DNA from 3 places in the Kitasatospora sp. NPDC057940 genome. Region 3 is predicted to be linked to each of the others. Evidence: riboswitches for the same ligand, from Rfam matches in the RefSeq annotation. Region 3 holds a riboswitch; each other region holds the start of a gene.
The links. Region 3 has a riboswitch for cobalamin ahead of ACFVTF_RS32535 (cobalamin biosynthesis protein). Riboswitches for the same ligand answer to the same signal wherever they lie in the genome.
Positions count from the first base shown of each region.

Region 1 (5,598 bases), on a different contig from region 3:
CACAGCAGCCGGTCCTCGGAGGAGAGCCCGAAGAGCGGCGCGTAGCAGGCCGCCACCGACCACAGTGCGCTGCGCTGTGTGGAGAGCACGCCCTTGGGGCGGTGGGTGGTCCCGGAGGTGTAGAGCAGCCAGGCCGGATCGTCGAGCCCCAGGTCGTCGGGGGCCGCGGGCCCGCCCCCGGTCGAGGCCGCAGTCTCGAAGAGGACGGTGCCGTCGGGGGCGTTCGAGGGGATCGGGCCCGCCCCGGTGAGCACGGTGTACAGGCCGCGGTACCCGGCGCCGAGGCGGCGCAGCTGCGTGAGGTGCGCGGGGTCGGTGATGATGGCCGAGGCGCCGCTGTCCCGCAGGTAGTGGTCGAGTTCGTCGTCGGAGGAGCGGGGGTTGAGCAGGACACCGACCGCCCCCGCCCGCAGCACGGCGAGGCAACCCTCCACCAGCTCCACGCAGTTGCCCAGGCAGAGCGCCACCCGATCCCCGCGCCGGACCCCCGCCCGCACGAGCGACCCGGCCAGCCGCCCGGTCCGCCGCTCCAACTCGGCGTAGCTGACACCGCGCGAGAAGTCGTGGAACGCGACCCGGTCCCCCGACCGCTCGGCGTGCCTCCTCAGCAACTCCGGCAGCGGCCGCACCAGATCGTCATACCGCAGTTCACCACTCACGCCCCGGCTCCGACCTCTCGCCACTCGCGACCCACTCCCCCGCCGATCCCCTCCGTACCCAGTAACACACGGGCACAGACCGAGTCCCGCGGACTCGCCGCAGCTGCGCTCGCGGCCGCTGAGGAACTGCGACACTTCAAAGCCGCGATCAGGCCTCTGACCTACGGAAACAGCAGTCCTCCAGCCCGGGAGGGCACGAGGGCACAGCGCCGTGGACTTTGAGCGCTGCCCCCAATACCGCCCTCCCCGTCCGGCGCCCGTGTCAGGCTGGGGGAATGCTCTCCGACTCCGCCGCCCCCAACGACTGGCACACCCCGGCCGAACTGGCGCCGCTCGACGGCAACGAGGCCTTCCGCGGCACCGATGCCGGGACGGTGCTGGACTTCTGGCGCTACGCGATGCCCGACTTGCGAACCAACACCACCCGGGGCCTGCTCGCGGAATTCCTGGTCCACCGCGCCGTCGGCGCTGTGGCACGCAACATGGAATGGGACAGCTTCGATGTCCTGACACCTGACGGGCTCAGGATCGAGGTCAAGACCAGCGCCTACCTCCAAGCCTGGGGGCAGCGTCAGCTGTCGGAGATTCGCTTCTCCCGACTGCGCGGACGCACCTGGACTCCCGAGGACGGTGACGCCGCAGAGCAGTCCTACAACGCGGATGTCTACGTCTTCGCCCTCCATACCGCGCTCACCCACGCCGACTACGACCCGCTCGACATTGGCCAGTGGCGCTTCCACGTCGCTTCCCGTGCTCTCGTGGAGGCCACCGGACAAGCCAGCCTGGGCCTTGCTTCCGTACGCCGGCTGTGTGGCGAACCCGTCGACTACGAGGGGCTCGCGGCCCGGATCTCGGCCTGCTCCCTCCAGTCACCCTCAACTGGCGGAGCCACCGAAGCTGCCACCGTCACTGTGTGACAGCGCGCCGGCAGGCCGAACTCACACCTCCGTCAAGGCGCTGCCGCTGCCGGCGCTTCGCGTGGCCGGTGGGCGTCCTCGATCCGGTCGGCACCGACCTGACCACGCCTGATACCTTGCCATCGCCGTGGTGTACGGGAAACCGGTCTGAGTCCGGTGCGGCCCTCGCCACTGTTGCCGCGGAGTTCCGCGGCCCTCGCTGACCGGCTTTTCCAGCGGTCAGGGCCACTGGGCGGGCTGGAAGAGCCGTCCGGGAAGGTCGGCTGCGGCGTGTTGATGCGGAAGCCAGGAGACCGGCCACGGCGCGACATGTTCCACGAGGGTTTTGGAGAACACGTGCCCAGCGGTCTGCTGTATCCGTTTCGATCGATATGTGCCGTTCGTCCCACAGGTCCGATACGTGTCGGCCGGGTGGTCGCGGCCGTCCTGTTCACCGGCGTGCTCGGGGCCTGCACCGGCGCCCCCGCGCCCGCCACGTCCGGCGGGGCGGCCGGAAGTGCCGCGCCGGTCAGCGTGGACAACTGCGGGACCACCGTGACGGTCGGCGCGCCGCCCGCCCGGCTGGTGACGCTCAACGAGGGTGCCACCGAGGTGGCCCTGTCCCTCGGCCTGCAGTCCAGCATGGCCGGTACCGCCTACCTCGACGATTCCGTCCCGGAGAAGTGGAAGGCGGCCTACGACTCCGTCCCGGTGCTCTCCAAGGACTACCCGACGAAGGAGAAGCTCCTCGCGGCCCGTCCCGACTTCCTGTACGCCTCCTACTCCAGCGCGTTCACCGACAAGGTCGCGGGCAGCCGGGACGAGCTGCGCGGCCAGGGCATCCCGTCGTACCTGTCCCCGTTCGGCTGCTCGGACAAGAGCCAGGTGCCGCCGACGACCTGGCAGGCGGTGTGGGGCGAGCTGAACGACGTCGCCAAGGTCTTCGGTGTCACGGAGCGGGCCGCCGCGATCCAGCAGCAGCAGGAGCAGCAGCTCGCCCAGTTCACGGCGACGGCCGCGGGCAAGGGCCTGAAGGTCCTGTGGTACGACTCGGACACCAAGTCGCCGTTCGTCGGTGCCGGCCACGGCGGACCTCAGCTCGTGCTCGATGCCGTGGGCGCCCGCAACGTCTTCGCGGACCTGCCCGGTGGCTGGCAGAACGTGAGCTGGGAGAAGGTCGTCGCGGCGGACCCGGACGCCATCGTGGTCGCGGACGCCGGCTGGGACACGGCCCAGTCCAAGATCGACTACTTGGAGAACGACCCGGTGCTGAGCAAGCTCACCGCCGTGCAGCGCAAGGCTTTCGTGGTGGTGCCGTTCTCGGAGTCGACTCCCGGCGTGCGGCTCGCCGACGGTGCCGCCCGGGTGTCCGCAGGACTGGGCCAGCTGCACCCGGGTTCATGACCACCGAACCCCGCCCCGTCGTGCGGCCCCCCGGTCCGGGCCGCGCGACGGCGGCCCTGGCCATCGGTGCGGCCCTGCTGCTGACCACCGTGCTCCTCGGCCTGGCCGTGGGCTCGCAACCCGAGCCGGTCCGGACGGTGATCGATGTCGTGGCGCGCCGTCTCGGGCTGGGCGGCCAGCACGTCACGCTGCTGGACGACCAGATCGTCTGGCAGTTGCGGCTGCCCCGGGTTCTGGGAGCGGCTGCCACCGGCGCAGGCCTCGCGGTCTGCGGCGCGGTGCTGCAGACCCTGACCGGGAACGACCTGGCCGATCCCTTCCTGCTCGGGATCTCCGACGGAGCCGCCGCCGGCGCGGTCACCGTGATCGTCCTCGGCGTCGGCGTGACCGGCGCCGTGGGCACCGGCGCGGTGGCGACGGCGGCCTTCGCCGGTGCCCTGCTCGCCGCCGTCGTCGTCCTGGCACTGGCCGGCGCCCGCACCCGGTCGCTACCGACCACCCGGACCGTGCTCGCCGGCATCGCGGTGGGGCAGATGTGCGGGGCCTACACCTCGTTCGTCGTCCTGGTCCTCGGGGACCGCAACGCGGCGCGCGGCGTCATGGAGTGGACGCTGGGCTCGGTCGCCGGCGTGCGGTGGCCCACCGCCGTCTTCCTGACCGCGGTCGCGCTGGTCGGTGTCACGGTCCTGGCCTCCTCGGCCCGCGACCTGGACGCCTTCGCCTTCGGCGAGACCGCCGCCCGCTCCCTCGGCGTCCACGTCGAGCGCACCCGCTGGCTCCTCGTCGCCACCGCCGCGCTGGTGACCGCGTGCCTGGTCGCCAACACCGGCGTCATCGGGTTCCTCGGCCTGGTCGTCCCGCACGTGGTCCGACTGGTCTGCGGCCCGCGCCACGCCCTCCTGCTGCCCGTGTCGGCACTGGTGGGTGCGTCCCTCCTGGTGGGCAGCGACATCGTGGCGCGCTCGGTCCTGCCCGACCGGGAGATCCCCGTCGGCGTCATCACGGCCGGGCTCGGAGCTCCCTTCTTCGCCTGGCTGCTGTGGCGCCAGGGGCGGGCCGAGGGGGGACCGCAGTGACCGTGCCGCCCCCCGCCGAGCTGCGCGCGGAGGAGCTCCGCGTGCGCATCGGCGGAGCCACCCTGCTGGACGCGGTCTCGCTCGCGTTCGCCCCCGGCCGGATCACGGGCCTGCTCGGGCCCAACGGCGCCGGGAAGACCACCCTGCTGCGCGCGGTCGCCGGACTGACCCGGCCGAGCGCGGGGCGCGTCGTCCTGGACGGAGAGGACCTCCACGCCCTCACGGCCCGCCGACGGGCACGACGGGTGGCCTTCATGGAGCAGCAGGCGGACACCCGGTTGTCGCTGCCGGTCCGTCAGGTCATCGAGCTCGGACGCACGCCGTACCGCGGCCGCTGGCCCGTGCCGATGGACTCCGCCGCCGACGCCCACGAGCGGTCCGTGTTCGCCGAGGCCGTTGCCGCGGCCGACGTCGGACACCTGCTCGACCGGGCCTGGCCGACGCTGTCGGGCGGCGAACGGCAGCGGGTCCAGCTCGCGCGGGCACTGGTGCAGGAGCCCGGCGTGCTCCTGCTCGACGAGCCCACCAACCACCTCGACCTGCGCCACCAACTCGGCTTCCTCGGCGCCGTACGCGGGCTGGGCGTCACCACGGTGGCCGCGCTGCACGACCTCGAACTCGCCGCCGCCTACTGCGACGAGGTCGCCGTGCTGCTCGACGGCCGGCTGGTCGCCCACGGGCCCAGCTCCGACGTGCTCACCTCGCCCACGATCGCGCACGTCTACGGCGTCGACGTGACCGTGGAACGACACCCCCGGCACGACAGGCCGCACATCCGGTGGAACGGACTGCTCCCCGAAGGGACATCACCATGACCCTCCCCGCCCCGGGCGCACCCGCCCGCCGCAGTGCCACGCTCCTGGTCGGCATGTCGATCGGGGAGGCCGTCCGCCGTGACGAACTCCTCCGGACAGCGGCGTCGCACCGGGCCTCGATCGCTTTCCTGCAGCAGGCGGACCCCTCCCTGTCGGCCGAGCTGACCAGGCTGGCCGACGCGGGCACCGAGACCGTGGTCGTGATCGGCGTCCGCCTCGCGGCTTCCGGCCCGGGCCAGTCCTGGCTACGGCGGATCGCGGCGCACTGGTGGCGCGAGCGCGCGGGCCACCGCCCCGAACTCCTCGTCGCGACCCGCCTCGCCGACTCACCGGACGCGGTCCCCGCGGTGGCCGCGGTGACGAAGGCCATCACCGGCGAGGAGCCCGGCCTCACGTCCGCGGCCTGGGAGGACGTCCCCGGCCACCGGCACCAGGTCCTGGTGTGCCGCGGCCCGCGTTGCGCGGCCCAGGGCGCGGAGGAGGGACTGCGCGCCCTGGTACAGGAGCTGACCGAGCGCGGCCTCGGCGACGACGACGTGCTCGTCACCCAGACGGGGTGCCAGTTCCCCTGCAACCAGGCCCCCGTCGTCAGCGTGCAGCCGGACGACATCTGGTACGGGAGGATCGACCCGGCCGTCGCCGGCCGCATCGTCACCGAGCACCTCGCCGACGGACGACCGGTCGAGTCCCACCGGCTCCCCCGCCACAGGAGCTGACCCACGCCGAAAGCCAGCGGCCCTGCCGGAGA
Region 1 covers NZ_JBHVPH010000037.1:24,301-29,898, forward strand. The annotation lists gene ACFVTF_RS34700 (type I polyketide synthase) at 1-659, opposite strand, end outside; gene ACFVTF_RS34705 (hypothetical protein) at 935-1,576, shown strand; cobalamin riboswitch at 1,688-1,893, shown strand; gene ACFVTF_RS34710 (ABC transporter substrate-binding protein) at 1,988-2,959, shown strand; gene ACFVTF_RS34715 (FecCD family ABC transporter permease) at 2,956-4,035, shown strand; gene ACFVTF_RS34720 (ABC transporter ATP-binding protein) at 4,032-4,850, shown strand; gene ACFVTF_RS34725 (ferredoxin) at 4,847-5,566, shown strand.
Region 1: another riboswitch for cobalamin. It lies ahead of ACFVTF_RS34710 (ABC transporter substrate-binding protein); the one in region 3 lies ahead of ACFVTF_RS32535 (cobalamin biosynthesis protein).

Region 2 (5,598 bases), on a different contig from region 3:
CGTCGCGGGGCTGGCGGGCGAGTTCGGCCTGGGCGGCGGCGCGTTCGGCGGGGGCGGTGCCGGGGTGGGCGATGACCCGCTTGAGCTCGGCGCGGCGCTCGGCGTACCGGGCCACGACGGCGCGGCGCCGCTCGTTCTTGGCGATCTTGCTCTGCTTGGCCATCAGACCTTCCCCCCTCGGGCGCGGATGCGGGCGACGGCGGCCTCGATGCCGATCGTGTCGATGGTGCGGATGCCCTTGGCGCTGAGGGTGAGCCGGACGTACCGGCCCTCGCCGGGCAGCCAGTAGCGCTTGTGCTGGATGTTGGGGTCGAAGCGGCGGCGGGTGCGGCGGTGCGAGTGTGAGATCGCGTTGCCGAATCCGGGTCGGCGGCCGGTGAGTTGGCAGTGGGCGGACATGGGTGCTCCCTGGCGTCCGGGAATGGGCAGGACGGAGCTCACGTTACACCAGATGAAAATGACTTCCATTTCGATGTACGGTTTCGTCCCAGCCCCGAACACCCCGCCAACCCGGGAGGACACCCATGGCCCGCAGTGAACTGCGCCCCGTCATCAAGCTCCGCTCCACCGCCGGCACCGGCTACACGTACGTGACCCGCAAGAACCGCCGCAACGACCCGGACCGGATGGTCCTGCGCAAGTACGACCCGGTCGCGCGCCGGCACGTCGACTTCCGCGAAGAGCGCTGAACCCCGCCCGCCCGAGCCGAACCCCACCCGAGCCGAACCCCGCCAGCCAGCCCACCAGCCCGCCCGAAGGAGCCCGCCATGAAGCCCGGCATCCACCCCGCCTACCGCCCCGTCGTCTTCCGCGACAAGGTCGGCGGCCTCGCCTTCCTCACCCGGTCGACCGTCACCAGCGACCGCACCGTCGAGTGGGAGGACGGCAACACCTACCCGGTGATCGACGTCGAGACCTCCTCGGCCAGCCACCCCTTCTACACCGGCCAGTCCCGCGTCATGGACACCGCCGGCCGGGTCGAGCGGTTCCGCCGGCGCTACGGCGACCGGCACTGACCGGCAACGCCCCGCAGCGACGAAACGGCGCCCCCCCCCGGGATCCCGGGGGAGGCGCCGTCGCTGCTCGCTGTTCGCTGCCGTCGCTGATCGCGGCCGTCGCTACTCGGCGGCCGCCCAGCGTTTCTCCACCCGGGCCAGCTTCCAGTAGGCGATCGCCGCGGCCCAGACCACCACGAACAGCCCGGCGATCGCGTAGCCGACGTTGTCCAGCGAGATGCCCGCGATCCAGCCGGTGACCGGGTCGGTCAGATCGAGCTTCTCGTGCAGCACGCCGACCAGTTCGATGGTGCCGATGACGAAGGCCACCGCGATCGACAGCCCAGTGATCGTCAGGTTGTAGTACACCTTCCGGACCGGGTTGGCGAAGGCCCACTGGTACGCGAAGTTCATGAACGTCCCGTCCAGGGTGTCGAACAGGCTCATCCCGGCCGCGAACAGCAGCGGCAGGCAGACGATCGCGTACCAGGGCAGCCCGGCCGCCGCGCCCGACCCGGCCATCACCATCAGGGTGACCTCGGTCGCGGTGTCGAAGCCCAGCCCCAGCACCATGCCCACCGGGAACATCTGCCCGGGCCGGGTGATCGACCGGGTCGCCCGGTTCAGCACCCGGGCCATGAAGCCGCGCGAGTTGAGGTGCTCCTCCAGCTGCGCCTCGTCGTACGACCCGGCCCGCATCGCCCGGAACACCTTGAGTATGCCGAGCAGCGCGGCCAGGTTGAGCGCGCCGATCAGGTAGAGGAACGCGCCGGAGGCCGTCGTGCCGACCATCCCGAGCCACTTGTGGGTGGTCGAGTCGTCGTCCATCAGCGTGCTGGCCAGCTGCGCGCCGCCCGCCACCAGGGCGGCCATCAGCACCACCATCGAGGAGTGCCCGAGGGCGAACCAGAAGCCGACCGAGACCGGCCGCTTGCCGTCCGCCATCAGCTTGCGGGTGGTGTTGTCGATCACCGCGATGTGGTCGGCGTCGAAGGCGTGCCGCATGCCGAGGGTGTACGCGGTGATCCCGAGGCCCACCCCGAAGACCTGGGTGCCGACCGCGTAGTTGTGGGGCGCGACCAGGAAGATGAGCGTCCCGAAGGCCACCACGTGCATGGCCAGGATCACCCCCATCAGCCCGGCCGTACGGACGGTGTCCTCGCGCTTCCAGCGGAACGTGGGCAGCACGGACGGTGTCGCCGGTGCCTCGGCAGCCGCGGCGGTTTCGGGCAAGGTCATTCGGGTCACGCTCCAGCACCTCGTGGAAACACTTCGTGAGATGCCGTGGCCGGTCTCCTGGCTTACGGGGGTCCCGTACCCGCCTTCCCAGGTGCGCGAGGCTCCCAGTGGCGTCGTGGGTACGGACGTCTCTCCATCGTCGACGATCACGATGGCCCGATCACAGTGGCGAGGGCCGCTCCGGACTGGGACCCCTGAGGATCCGTCACCGGTCTTCCCGAGCACCACGGCGGGGAACACCGTAGGGGCCAGGACCCACCCTTGCAAGGCTGCGTACCTGCGCAGGTGTCCAGGATCACAGGCCCCCTCCTGCAACAATGTGCGCATGCATCTCGTACCGGCCGACCGCGCGGGCCACCGCACCATCGACGGACACCGGGTCTGCGAGGCCATCGCCGCGATCGGCGACCCCGCGCACGTCCGCACCTGGGCCGAGCGGTTCTCCCTGCTCGCCGACCCCGGGCGGCTCGCCCTCCTGCTCGCCCTCCACCGGGCCGGCCCGCTCGCCGTCTCCGACCTCGCCGTCGCCACCGGCATGCGCGACCCCGCCGTGTCCCAGGCCCTGCGGCTGCTCCGCACCGCGGGCGTGGTCGCCGGGGACAAGGACGGACGGGTCGTGCGCTACCGGCTCGTGGACGAGGCCCTGCGCCCCCTCCTCGACGCGTGCGCCGCCGCCGAACACCACGAGCCCAGCACGGCCGTCGGCTGACCGGCCGGACAGTGCCCGGTCAGGCCGCCTGGCAGGCGGGGCACCAGAAGAGGTTGCGCGCGGCGTGCTGCTCCGTCCGGACGTCGGTGCCGCAGACCAGGCAGGGCATCGCGGCCCGCCGGTAGACGTACACCTCACCGCCGTGGTCGTCGACGCGCGGCGGGCGGCCCATCGCCTCGGGGGTGTGCTCGGGGCGGACGGTGTCGATCCGGCCCGCGCCGACGCCCTCGTGCATCAGGGCGACCAGGTCGGCCCAGATCGCGTCCCACTCGGCCCGGGTGAGGTCGCGGCCGGCGCGGTGCGGGTTGATCCCGTGGCGGAACAGCACCTCGGCCCGGTAGACGTTGCCCACCCCGGCCAGCACCTTCTGGTCCATCAGCAGCGCGGCGACGGTCGTCCGGCTGGCCGATATCCGGCGCCAGGCGGCCTGCGGGTCGGCGTCGGCGCGCAGCGGGTCGGGGCCCAGCCGGGCCGCGACGGCGGCCTTCTCCGCATCGGTGACCAGCGCGCAGGTGTTGGGCCCGCGCAGGTCGGCGTAGCCGTCGTCGTTGGCCAGCCGCAGCCGGACCAGGCCGACCGGCTCGGGCGCGGGCCCGGTGCCGAAGGCGAAGCCGCCGTAGAGGCCGAGGTGGACGTGCACCCAGGCGCCCTCCTCGAAGCCGAGGAACAGGTGCTTGCCGACGGCTTCGGCCGCGGTGAGCAGCTGCCCGTCGATGGCCTTGGCCTCGTCGGCGAACCGGCCCTGCGGGCTGGACACCTCGACCGGGCGGCCGCCGAAGGCCTTCCGGTTCTCGGCGGCGAGGCGGTGGATGATGTGGCCTTCCGGCACGGGCGTCAGCTCCCCCGGGGTGGTTCGACAGGACCCGCACATCATCGCAGCCGGTACCGACACCGCCGGATCGTCGCAGGTCAGCGCACCGGCATGCCCATCAGCCGGGCCAGGATGACGCGGTCCAGCTCGGCGGCGGTGCCGGCCACGTCCAGGTACGAGTTGTCGATGATCGGCAGCCCGGAGTTGTACCAGCCCGCCATCCGGCCGTGGATCCGCGCCACCTCCTCGTCACCGAGCCGCCGGGTGCCGCCGCGCCGGGCGTTGCGGTGCAGCACGGAGTCCAGGCTGGGCAGCAGCACGACCGGGATCATGCCGGGGCCGATGTGCCGCTTCCAGCCGCCGAGGCCGATGGCCGGGCGGTCCGGGAAGACGGCGTCGTCGATGATGCAGGAGATGCCGTTGGCCAGGTAGTTGCGGCAGGCGAAGCCGCAGGTGCGGCGGGCCAGCCGGTACTGCGCCTCGGAGGCGTTGTTCCAGCCGGACTGCGGGTTGGCGAAGCCGGACTGCACCCACTCGCGGACGTCGTCCAGGCTGATGTGCGCGGTCGGGCTGGGCCGGCGCTCGGCCCAGTACCGGGCGACGGTGGTCTTGCCCGCCCCGGCCGGGCCGATCAGCAGCACGGCGATCGGGCTGGTGGGCGCGTGCCGCTGCGGCGGGTGGGCGGGGAGTTGCACGGGCGTGCCGGAGGGCAGCACGAAGTGCCCGGTGGCCCCGCCGGGGACCGGCGCGCCGGGCGCGGGTGCGGCCGGGGCGGGCGCGGAAACAGGAGCGGCCGGAACCGGCGGCGCGGCGGCGGGAACGGGAGCGGGAACAGGAGCCGGAGCGGGCGGCACCGGCGGCGGCGCGGCGGCCCCCGGCGGCTGCGGCCCCGGCGGAGCGGCGGGACGCGGCGGGACGTGCCCACCCCCGGCGTACTGCGTCACGGTCACCTCCCGACACCTCTCAGCGGGGAGACTACACGGCGGCCCGGCGGCGGGCACAGTCCGCCGCCGGGCCGCTGACCAGGCGTCAGCGCGTGGTGAGTTGCTCGGCCAGGGCGCGCAGGGCCAGCTCGTACGAGCCGAGCCCGAATCCCGCGATGGTGCCGGAGGCCACCGCGGCGATCACCGAGGTGTGCCGGAAGGTCTCCCGGGCGTACGGGTTGGAGATGTGCACCTCGATCAGCGGCGCGGTGCGCTGCGAGGCGGCGTCCCGCATCGCGTACGAGTAGTGCGTGAACGCGCCCGGGTTGATCACCACGGGCACCTTGCCGTCGGCCGCCTCGTGCAGCCACTCCACCATCTGCTGCTCGGAGTTGGTCTCGTGCACCTCGACCTCGAAGCCGAACTCCTTGCCGAGCGCGGTGCAGCGCTCGACCAGCCCGGCGTAGGAGGTGGCGCCGTAGACGTCCGGTTCACGGCTGCCGAGCCGCCCGAGGTTGGGGCCGTTGAGCACCATGACCCTGGTCACGCCGAGACCTCCGCGTAGGCGGCGACCAGCAGGGACGGGTCGGGGCCCTCCAGGACGGAGGTCTTGCCGAGGCCGTCCAGGACGATGAAGCGGATCAGGTCGCCGCGCGACTTCTTGTCGATCTTCATGGCGTCCAGCAGCTTCGGCCAGGCGTCCGCCTGGTAGCGCAGCGGCAGGCCGACGGAGGCCAGCACGGTGCGGTGCCGGTCGGCCGTCTCGTCGTCCAACCGGCCTGCCAGGCGGCCGAGTTCGGCGGCGAAGACCATGCCGATGGAGATCGCGGCGCCGTGCCGCCACTTGTAGCGCTCGTTGCGCTCGATGGCGTGGCCGAGGGTGTGGCCGTAGTTGAGGATCTCGCGCCGGCCGGACTCCTT
Region 2 covers NZ_JBHVPH010000017.1:60,564-66,161, reverse strand. The annotation lists gene rpsN (30S ribosomal protein S14) at 1-163, opposite strand, end outside; gene rpmB (50S ribosomal protein L28) at 163-399, opposite strand; gene rpmG (50S ribosomal protein L33) at 525-689, shown strand; gene ACFVTF_RS24220 (type B 50S ribosomal protein L31) at 768-1,016, shown strand; gene ACFVTF_RS24215 (HoxN/HupN/NixA family nickel/cobalt transporter) at 1,119-2,234, opposite strand; cobalamin riboswitch at 2,264-2,478, opposite strand; gene ACFVTF_RS24210 (ArsR/SmtB family transcription factor) at 2,560-2,943, shown strand; gene ACFVTF_RS24205 (Fpg/Nei family DNA glycosylase) at 2,963-3,772, opposite strand; gene ACFVTF_RS24200 (AAA family ATPase) at 3,853-4,704, opposite strand; gene aroQ (type II 3-dehydroquinate dehydratase) at 4,784-5,212, opposite strand; gene aroB (3-dehydroquinate synthase) at 5,221-5,598, opposite strand, start outside.
Region 2: another riboswitch for cobalamin. It lies ahead of ACFVTF_RS24215 (HoxN/HupN/NixA family nickel/cobalt transporter); the one in region 3 lies ahead of ACFVTF_RS32535 (cobalamin biosynthesis protein).

Region 3 (5,598 bases):
TCCGGGCCCGGACCGTCGTCCTCGGGGCCGTCGCCCTCGCCGTCCCCGTCGCCCTCGGCCTCTCCCGAGCCCCCGAGCCCCTCGGACTCCGACGGCCCCGAAGGCTCCTCGGGCTCCTCCGGCTGCGCGTGCTCCTCCAGCGTCCGGTCGAGCTGCTCCTCGTCCAGCCCCGGCGCGTCGAAGGGGTTGCGGCGGCGCCGGTGCGGCAGCGCCAGCTGGGCGGCCTTGCGGACGTCCTCCTCCAGCACCTCGGTCCGCCCGTCCCAGGCGGCGAGCGCGACGGCGGTGCGGGCCATCACGATGTCGGCGCGCAGCCCGTCCACCTCGAACGCGGCACACACGGCGGTGATCTGACGCAGCGCCACATCCGTCAGCTCCACCTTGGGCAGCAACTCCCGGGCGGCGGTGATGCGTTCGGCGAGCGCCTGCTCGTCCGCGGCGAACCGCGCGGCGAAGCCGGCCGGGTCGGCGTCGTAGCCGAGCCGACGGCGGACCACCTCGGCGCGCTCGGCCGGGTCCCGGGTGGCGGCGATCTCGACGGTCAGGCCGAACCGGTCGAGCAGCTGCGGCCGCAGCTCGCCCTCCTCCGGGTTCATCGTGCCGACCAGCAGGAAGCGGGCGGCGTGCCGCACCGACACGCCCTCGCGCTCGACGTACGAGCGGCCCATCGCGGCGGCGTCCAGCAGCAGGTCCACGACGTGGTCCTGGAGCAGGTTCACCTCGTCGATGTAGAGCACGCCGCGGTGCGCCTTGGCGAGCAGCCCCGGCTCGTACGCCTTGACGCCCTCGGCGAGCGCCCGTTCCAGGTCGAGCGAGCCGACGATCCGGTCCTCGGCCACGCCGACCGGCAACTCGACCAGCTGGGCGGGGCGTTCGGACGCCGAAGGGCGGTCGTGCGGCCCGTCCGGGCACTGCGGGTCCGGTGCGGCCGGGTCGCAGGCGAACCGGCAGCCGTCGACGGCCGCGAGGGTCGGCAGCAGGCCGGCCAGCGCGCGCACCATGGTCGACTTCGCGGTGCCCTTCTCGCCGCGCACCAGTACGCCGCCCACGGCCGGCGAGACCGCGTTGAGCAGCAGTCCGAGCCGCAGGTCGGGCATGCCGACGATCGCGGTGAACGGATAGCGGACGTCACTCATGCATACTCCCCAGGTGCCCCGGGCGCCAGGAACGGCAGCGATCCTGCCGCCGGCACCCCGCCCTCGATCAGCTTCCACAGCGCGTCGGTGTCGGCGTGCTCCTCGATCAGGTCGCCCAGCCGGTCCAGCCGGGCCTCGCGCGCCTCGGCGAACGAGGTGTCCGGCGCCGGCACGAACGCCCGGCCCGACAACGCGGCGACCTCGCGCAGGAGTTCACGGCGGAAGCCGTCGTTCTCCAGCGCGCCGTGCCAGGTCGTGCCCCACACCGGGCCGACCCGGCAGCCGTCCAGGCCGTGCCCGTCGTCATCGGAGAAGAACGGTTCGCCCCCCTCCACGGCCACCACCCCGTGGTGGATCTCGTACCCCTCGACCCGCTGCCCGTACGCCGTGCCGACCGGCCGCGCCAGCACCTTCTCGACGCCGAACCGGACGTGCGTCGGCAGCAGGCCCAGGCCCTCGACCGAGCCGGCCCGGGACTCCACCTCGTCCTCGATCCCGCGCGCCAGCATCTGGTAGCCGCCGCACACCCCGAGGACCGGCAGCCCGGCCGCCGCCCGCGCCTTCAGCGCCGGCTCCAGGCCGCGTTCGCGCAGCCAGGCCAGGTCGGCCACGGTGGCCCGGGTGCCGGGCAGCACCACCAGGTCGGCGTCGGCCAGTTCCTCCGGCCGGGTCACCCAGCGCACCAGCACGCCGGGCTCCTGGGCCAGCGCGTCCAGGTCGGTGAAGTTCGACAGCCGGGGGAAGCGCACCACGGCCACCCGCAGCACGTCCGCCCCGAGCGGGCCGCGGCCGTCGACCCGGTCCACCACCGTGGACAGGTCCAGCGAGTCCTCGGCGTCCAGCCACAGGCCCGGCAGCATCGGCAGGGTGCCCAGCACCGGACGGCCGGTCAGTCCGTGCAGCATGTCCAGGCCGGGCGCCAGCAGCCGCGCGTCGCCGCGGAACTTGTTGACGAACCAGCCGGCCACGTGCCGCTGGTCCTCCGCCGACAGCAGCGCCAGCGTCCCGTACATCGCCGCGAAGACGCCGCCGCGGTCGATGTCCCCGACCACCACCACCGGCAGCCCGGCGGCCGTCGCCAGGCCCATGTTGGCGATGTCCCGGTCCCGCAGGTTGATCTCGGCGGGCGAGCCGGCGCCCTCGCAGACCACCACCTCGTAGCGGCGGCGCAGGTCCGCCAGGCACTCCAGCGACCGTTCCAGCAGGACGGGCTTGCGCTCGCGGTAGTCCAGCGCGCCCACCTCGGCGACCGGCCGGCCCAGCAGCACCACCTGGCTGCGGCCGTCCGCGCCCGGCTTCAGCAGCACCGGGTTCATCGCCGCCTCCGGCTCCACCCGGGCCGCCTGCGCCTGCATCGCCTGCGCCCGGCCGATCTCGGCGCCGTCGGCGGTGACGAAGGAGTTCAGCGACATGTTCTGCGCCTTGAACGGCGCGACCCGCACCCCCTGCCGGGCCAGCCAGCGGCAGATGCCCGCGGTCACCACGCTCTTGCCCGCGTCCGAGGTCGTCCCGGCGACCAGCAGTGCGTTGCTCATGCCCTTCCCCTCCACCGTGTCGTCAGCAAGCGCAGCGCGACGTGCCCCGCGACCGTCGTACCCAGGGCCAGCGCGCCCACCCGCCGGGAGAGCACGCAGGCCCGCTCGATGTCGTCCACCGTCACCGGCCGCAACTCCGCGCCGAGCACCGGCCGGTGCTCCACCCGTTCCCCGTACTGGAGGGTCCCGCCCAGCCGGACGCCCACCGCGCCCGCGAAGGCCGCCTCCGCCTGGCCCGCGTTCGGGCTCGGGTGCGCCGAACCGTCCCGCCGCCAGACCCGCCAGGCCGTTTTCGGCTGCGGCGCGGCGGCCACCGTGAGCAGTGCCGTCAGCCGGGCGCCCGGCCAGCCCGCCACGTCGTCCAGCCGGGCCGAGGCCCAGCCGAACCGGGCGTACCGCGGCGAGCGGTGGCCGACCATCGCGTCCAGCGTGTTCACCGCGCGGAACGCCAGCAGCCCAGGGGTGCCCGCCAGGGTGCCCCAGACCAGCGCGTTCACCACGGCGTCCGCCGTGTTCTCGGCCACCGACTCGACCACCGCGCGGGCGATCTGAGGCCCGTCCAGCGCGCTCGGGTCCCGCCCGCACAGGTGCGGCAGCCGCTCCCGCGCGGCTGTCAGGTCGCCGGTGGCCAGCGACCGGCCGATGGTGCGCGCCTCCCGGGTCAGCGAGGTGCCGCCCAGCACCGTCCAGGTCGCGGCGGCCGCCAGTGCGGCCCGGCCCGGCGGACGCCGGCCCACCGTACGGTCCAGGGCCACCGCGCCGGCCGCGACCGCGCCCACGCACAGTGCCGTGTACCCGGCGCCGGCCACCCGGTCGTCCTGCCACACCCGCCGCTCCAGCCGGGTCGCCGCACTACCGAAGACGGCCACCGGGTGGCCGCGCCGGGGGTCGGCGAAGCGGGCGTCCGCGGCGAAGCCCGCGACGGCGCCGAGCGCGAACGCGGCGGCGCGGGTCAGCGGGCGCACGGCGGGTTCGGCGGAAGGCCGCGTGGGGTCCGGCGGGGCGGGGCAGCCTGCATCGCGTGCGTGTCCTCACTCAGGGTCCGCGCCCTGGATCGACGTACCGGGGGCGAGAGTCTCCTGGCTTCCGGGTCGGACGCACCCCCGGGCCTTCCAGCGGCTTCTGACGGCCCGCCGTGGCGATGTTCCGAGCGTGCTCCCCGGTGACAGTGGCGGGACCGCGCCGGACTCGCACCGGCTTCCTCTGCATGCCTCCGTTTGGCCCCAGGATCCCATCACGCGGCCGAACCGGGAGTCAACCGAGGTCACGGAGGGGTTGGTCACACCTCGGAGCCCCGTCGCCACCTCCGATCCGCCCGCCCCGCCAGAGGACCGCCCGCCTGTCGCCCGCCCCGCCCGGCGCCCCGCCGTGCCCCGGACGGCCCAGCCCGGTGGCCGCCCGCGCGGCCCCCCGGTGAACTGGTGCCCGAACACCGTCCGAACACCGCCCGGACACCGTCCGGTCCAAGACCAGCAGAGCGGGGAGCGATATGCGTTGGGGAACCGCGGCCGTCGTGGCGGCCGCCGTCGTCGGCGCCGGGGCCGCCGTCCTGGTGATCGGCCGTCGGGCCTCCGAACGGCTGGTCCACCCGGCGAGCGCCGCCCGGGAGTCCGGCCCCGTCCTGGTGCGGAGCCTCGCCGCGGGCCGGATCACCTTCAACCGCCGCCCCGAGAGCCTGCGCCCCGGCCGCTGGGCCGTGGAATGGGACGACCACGGCCACGCCGTCGTCGAGGACGTCCTGCACAGCGACGAGCACGGCGTCACCCGCCGCCTCGTCCGCGCCGACCGGGGCACCCTCACCCCCGGCACCGAGGTCCGCTTCACCCCCCGTGTCCACCTCGGCGACCCCACCGAGGCGCTCGGCCTCCCCTTCACCGACACCGCCGCCGACGGCGAACTCGGCGCCCTCCCCGCCTGGCGCCTCGCCGGCAAACGCGGCACCTGGGTGATCCTCGTCCACGGCCCCGGCGCCGACCGGCAGCAGACCCTCCCGGTCCTCCCCGTCCTCGACCGCCTCGCCCTGCCCGCCCTCGTCGTCACCTACCGGGGCGACCAGGGCGCCCCCGCCTCGCCGGACGGGCTCGGCCACTTCGGCGAGACCGAGTGGCGCGACGTCGAGTCGGCGGTCCGGCTCGCCCTCGACAGCGGCGCCGGCCGGGTCATCCTGTACGGCTGGTCCCTCGGCGCCACCATGGCCCTCCAGACGGCCGCCCGTTCGGCCTGGGCCCATGCCGTCAGCGGCCTCGTCCTGGACTCGCCGGTCCTCGACCTGCCCGCCACCGCCCGCCGCGGCGCCGCCCGGGCCGGCTACACCGGCGCCGCCGCCGAGCTCGGCGCCCTCGCCGCCGAGGGCCGCACCGGCGTCGACCTCGCCGACTTCAGCCGCATCGCGGAGGGTGCCGACCTGCGCGTCCCCACCCTCCTCCTGCACAGCCCCGACGATCAGATCGCCCCCTTCCGCGCCGCCGAGCGCCTCGCCGCCGCGCGCCCCGGCATGGTCAGCCTCCGGCCCTTCCCGGGCGCCGACCACGCCACCCTCTGGAACTCCGCCCCCACCCACTACACCGAACTCCTCCGCCGCTGGCTCACCCCCCTTCTCTGAACCCAGCCCCCCCGCGCGGGAAGTCGCACCGACAGGGCCTCTGTACGAAAGCCGGACCTCACCCGTCAGCCACGGAGCGTGATCGTCCGGGCGAGTAGCGCGACCGTCGCCGCAAGGGTTGCGCCGGGATGGCATGACCCCGCCACCTGTTTCCGGCCAGGCGGTTTGCCTCTGTTGCCCGATTGTTGCCCGATCTTGGGGAGGTGCCGTCGACGGCCGCCCGTCCGTACAGCCAACCGGATGTGACAGAAGGCCGGTACAAGGGGAAGACTGCTCGACGTGACGTCTCGGAATCCGCGCGACCGTGATGCCCCGCTCCCTCCGA
Region 3 covers NZ_JBHVPH010000031.1:14,605-20,202, forward strand. The annotation lists gene ACFVTF_RS32525 (putative cobaltochelatase) at 1-1,136, opposite strand, end outside; gene ACFVTF_RS32530 (cobyric acid synthase) at 1,133-2,671, opposite strand; gene ACFVTF_RS32535 (cobalamin biosynthesis protein) at 2,668-3,636, opposite strand; cobalamin riboswitch at 3,744-3,876, opposite strand; gene ACFVTF_RS32540 (alpha/beta hydrolase family protein) at 4,161-5,273, shown strand.